One region of the Sphingomonas sp. GC_Shp_6 genome, then DNA from elsewhere that is predicted to be linked to it. Evidence: predicted binding sites of a transcription regulator. Region 1 holds the regulator's gene; the other holds the start of a gene.
The links. Region 1 encodes LexA, which represses DNA repair genes until DNA is damaged. Its sites were predicted from a motif close to GTTCCNCNCTTGTTCT; they were not measured.
Positions count from the first base shown of each region.

Region 1 (2,199 bases):
GGCATGCCCGAAGGCGCGGACACCGTGCTGATCCAGGAAGAGGCCGCGCGCGACGGCGACCGGGTGATGCTCGACGGCGAAGGCCCGATGACCGAAGGGCGCAACACGCGGCGCAAGGGCCTGGATTTCACCATCGGCGACCGGCTCGTGGCGGCGGGCGAGCGGCTGACGCCCGCGCGGATCGCGGTGGCGGCGACGAGCGGCCGCGGCATTTTGCACGTAAGGCGCCGGGTCCGCGTGGCGGTAGCGGCGACGGGCGACGAACTCGTGCCGCCGGGATCGACGCTTACGGGGCTGCAATTGCCCGAGTCGAACGGCGCGATGCTCGCTGCGATGCTGGCGGACCTGCCCGTCGATGTGATCGATCTCGGCATCCTGCCCGATCGGCTCGACGCGCTGCGCGATGCGTTCGCCTCGGTCGAAGCGGATCTGCTCGTCACCACCGGCGGCGCGTCGGTCGGCGATCACGATCTCGTCCGCCCCGCGCTGGAGGCGGCGGGCGGAACGATCGATTTTTGGCGGATCGCGCTTCGCCCCGGCAAGCCGATGATGGCGGGGCGGCTGGGCGACGCCGTGCTGCTCGGGCTGCCGGGCAATCCCGTTTCGGCGTTCGTCACCGCGGTGCTGTTCGTGAAGCCGCTCGTCGCGCATCTGGCCGGGGCGGCCGATCCCTTTCCGCCCACCGTTCGCACGACGCTCGGCGAGGATCTGCCGGCCAACAACGCGCGCACCGATTATCTGCGCGGACAGCTTCGCGACGGGCTCGCCTACGCGTCGTCGATCCAGGACAGTTCGATGCTGCTGACGCTGGCGCGCGCGAACTGCCTGATCGTGCGCGCGGCGAATGCCCCCGCGGCCCGCGCCGGCGACTCGGCGGAAATCCTCGTCATCGCTTGACGGCAATTTTTATGTTCCGTATAAGTTCGACGTCTGTTCTGGACGGAGGATCGCCATGCTCACGCGCAAACAGCACGAGCTCGTCTGCTTCATCAACGATCGCCTGAACGAAACGGGCGTCTCTCCGTCGTTCGAGGAGATGAAGGAGGCGCTCGACCTGAAATCGAAATCGGGCGTTCACCGGCTGATCTCGGCACTCGAGGAGCGCAACTTCATCCGCCGCCTGCCGAACCGTGCGCGCGCGCTCGAGGTGCTACGCATGCCCGAACGGCCGGAGAAGAAGGCGGCGACCAAGCCCGCCAAGGCGCCCGAGCTGAAGCCGGTGCCGCAGGCCGCCAACGACGTGATCGAGATCCCGCTCCACGGCCGGATCGCGGCCGGTGTGCCGATCGAGGCGTTCGAGGGCAGTTCGATGCTCGCGGTGCCCGCAGCGCTACTGGGCTCGGGCGAACATTATGCACTCGAAGTCTCGGGCGATTCGATGGTCGAGGCGGGGATCCTCGACGGCGATTACGCGCTCATCCGCCGCACCGAGACGGCGCGTGACGGCGAGATCGTGGTCGCGCTGATCGAGGACAGCGAGGCGACGCTCAAATATTTCCGTCGCGAGGGCGCGATGGTCCGGCTCGACCCGGCAAATCGCGCCTATGATCCGCAGCGCTATGCGCCCGCGCAGGTGCGCGTACAGGGCAAACTGTCCGGGATCCTGCGCCGCTACGATTGAGGCGAACGGCCTTCGCGGGCGCGCGGATCGCTGACACGCCAGCCGTGCCGTGCGGGCCAACGGTCCCGGCGCACGACCGTAAGCGTCGGCGCATCGCGCCAGGGGTGGCGATCGGCGGGATCGCGGACGGTCATGACCCCGCGCCCAAGCGTGATCGCCACGCCGCCGGTTTTCACGAGCACTGGCTTGTCGAGCTTCAGCCAGCGCGGGCGGCACGCCTTGGGCAACCAGCGCTCGCTGATCGCGATGTCCGCCGTCGCGCACGCCGCGATCAGCTCGGGCGCCTCCAGCCGATAGCCGCTGCGTGTCGCGAGGATGCGCCAGTGGCGGCCGGCCGCCACACGATCGGCGATGCAGGCGTCGCGGCTGCACCGGGCGTCGTTCCGATCGGACAGCAATTCGGGCAGCCCCAGCACGCCGCCATTCTCGCCGAGCGTCGTCGCGGTATAGTCGCCGGTGCGGTCGCGCAGCAGCGCGAGGCCGCCCTCCGGCGTGCGCATCGCGACATGGCGTCCGTCGCCGGTGACCAGCAGATCGGGCGCGGGCGTCGTGACCGCCCAGAGCGCGCCGATCGCAAG
Region 1 covers NZ_JALNUO010000004.1:209,698-211,896, forward strand. The annotation lists gene glp (gephyrin-like molybdotransferase Glp) at 1-897, shown strand, start outside; gene lexA (transcriptional repressor LexA) at 953-1,621, shown strand; gene OXQ95_RS07340 (ComEC/Rec2 family competence protein) at 1,612-2,199, opposite strand, start outside.

Region 2 (2,199 bases), on a different contig from region 1:
GTCACGATCATGGCCGGTCGGGTGACCGACTGGCTCTTGTACGGATGGCTCGCGGCTTCCGATCGCCGTCCGAGTTCGCGCATAGGCGGCTTCGCATGCGCCGGAAGCGCCGCTATCTTGCCGGCAATTTCGGCCTTGGTAGGCGACTGCGCCCGCGCCCAGCGCGCACCCGGCCGCCATCCGCCACCCCTGGGGACAGAACATTCACCCGGTTCGTCGTCGACCGGAAGCGGGAGCGCTAACCGCTCAGGCCGCGGCGTGGCGTGCCGGTCCAGCCGTCTCAGCCGCTCGATGGCCAAGTGCGGCAGGAACAGCGAGACAACCCGTCTCATCGCACCCCTCCACGATCAATGAGAAGGACCCGCCGGTGCGTTGGCGCGCCAGCTCGACCGACCAACGGGCGCGTCCCACCCCGGCAACCGCGAGCCGCTGCGACGGGGCGCTGGCGACCCGCCAGCGCGTCCAGGCAGCGGAGGGCTCGCCGAGCGGGTCTTGCGATCGGCCCCGCCAGCGGCGCAGGAGCAGTACGGGAATGTCGGCTTCCGCCGCGACAAGCTGCAGGCGGCGCGTGGCGACCATCGAAACCTTTGCCGCCTCGGCCACCACCGCTGCCGGCGTACCATCCCGGATCGCGTCCTCGACGACCGCCAGAAGTGCTGCGTCGTCCTTGGGCTGGGCGTAGATCACGTTCGCCGAGGACAAGCCGGCTTGCGCCAAGCCGGGGGCGTAGAGATCGTTCCGGCAGCTTGCCCAAAGCACCGGGGCACGAGTGTTCCGCGCTTCTCGCGCGGCGACACCGGCAAGGAACAGCGTGGCAGCCGCATCATCGACCAGGGAACAGGTGCGTGCGGCGACCTCGTGCAGCGCTCCAGCCCGAAGCCCTCCCCCGTTCAGACGATTGTCCAGGCCGCCAACCCCGAACGGCAGGACGCGGTAATCGGCGAGCGGCATCGCGATGCTTCGAAGATGGGCGATGCTCTGGGGAAGCGAATCGAGGACGGCTGACATGGTGGCTAGACTCTACGTGTTCGCTTTATGTTCCGTTACCGTCGACGCTTGGTCAACGGATTTATGTCGGCCGGATCGAGTCTTTGCACTTGACCGCAGCCGAGGGCCGGACGGTACGGAGTCGTAACGAACACGAGTTCTACAGCGCGATTTCGATTGAGTTGCCAGTATCGCCGCGCACGATCACTAGCCTCGGCACGAAAATTGACGGTACGCACCGCGTGGAACAGTTACACAACAGACCAAAAACAAACCGAGAAGATTTCGCTTTCGTTCTGCCATCGGCTGACTCATAGAATCGAGATGCCGATCCGCCCTGAAAACCGCTGGCTTTACCCGATCGACTGGCGCCAGCTGTCGGACGTGATCCGGTTCGATCGGGCCGGCGCGCGCTGCGAGCACTGCTCGAGACCGCATATGCGTCGGGTCGCACATCTTGGCGATGGTCGCTGGTGGGATGCCGATGCCGTGTGTTGGCGCTCCGGCCGTGGCAAGCGGATCGCGCTCAAGGGCGGCTTCAGTCTGGCGTCGGTACGAACGACTTATGTCGTGCTGGCTTGTGCGCATCTCGATCACGATCCAGGCAACAGCATGCCCGGCAATCTCGCGGCGCTCTGCCAGCGTTGCCATATGATCCACGATGCGGTCGAGCATCGATGGCAGCGCTGGTGGAACGTCTTTCGCCTGCGCGCGATCCGCGACCTGTATGAAGATCCGCGCGTCACGCGAGAGCGCAGCGCGCAGTAGAAACTCGGCCGAAGGCTTTGCGTTGGCTCGGGCGCCAGCTCGGCGATCGCCCCCTACCCGCACCCGGGCTGATACACCTCGACCATGTCGTGATTAGCCAGTTTGCGGACCATCGAACGGGCGCCCGCGACTTCGCATCGTCGAGCAGCATCATTGTATCGGCGCTCGGCACGGCTAAGGTCCGGCCAGATCCACAAGGGAGAGTAAGTAACATGAACATCGGTGAACTGGCGAAGGGCGTCGCTGGGACGACAGGCACGAGCGAGGCAGAGGCCAAGGCCGCAATCGCCGCCGTGTTCGACCAGATCGCAAGCGCGGCCGCAAAAGGCGAAGAAGTCTCGATCGCCGGCTTCGGCAAGTTCTCGGTCAAGGATCGTCCCGAGCGCCAGGGCCGCAATCCATCGACCGGCGAGGCCATGACGATCGCTGCATCGAAGAAGGTCT
Region 2 covers NZ_JALNUO010000023.1:35-2,233, reverse strand. The annotation lists gene OXQ95_RS17160 (DNA polymerase Y family protein) at 1-83, opposite strand, end outside; gene OXQ95_RS17155 (protein ImuA) at 247-1,008, opposite strand; gene OXQ95_RS17150 (hypothetical protein) at 1,213-1,755, shown strand; partial or broken gene OXQ95_RS17145 (HU family DNA-binding protein) at 1,968-2,199, shown strand, end outside.
Region 2: OXQ95_RS17155 (protein ImuA) is a predicted target of LexA. The motif match lies at 1,027-1,042, and genes of this name have one in related genera.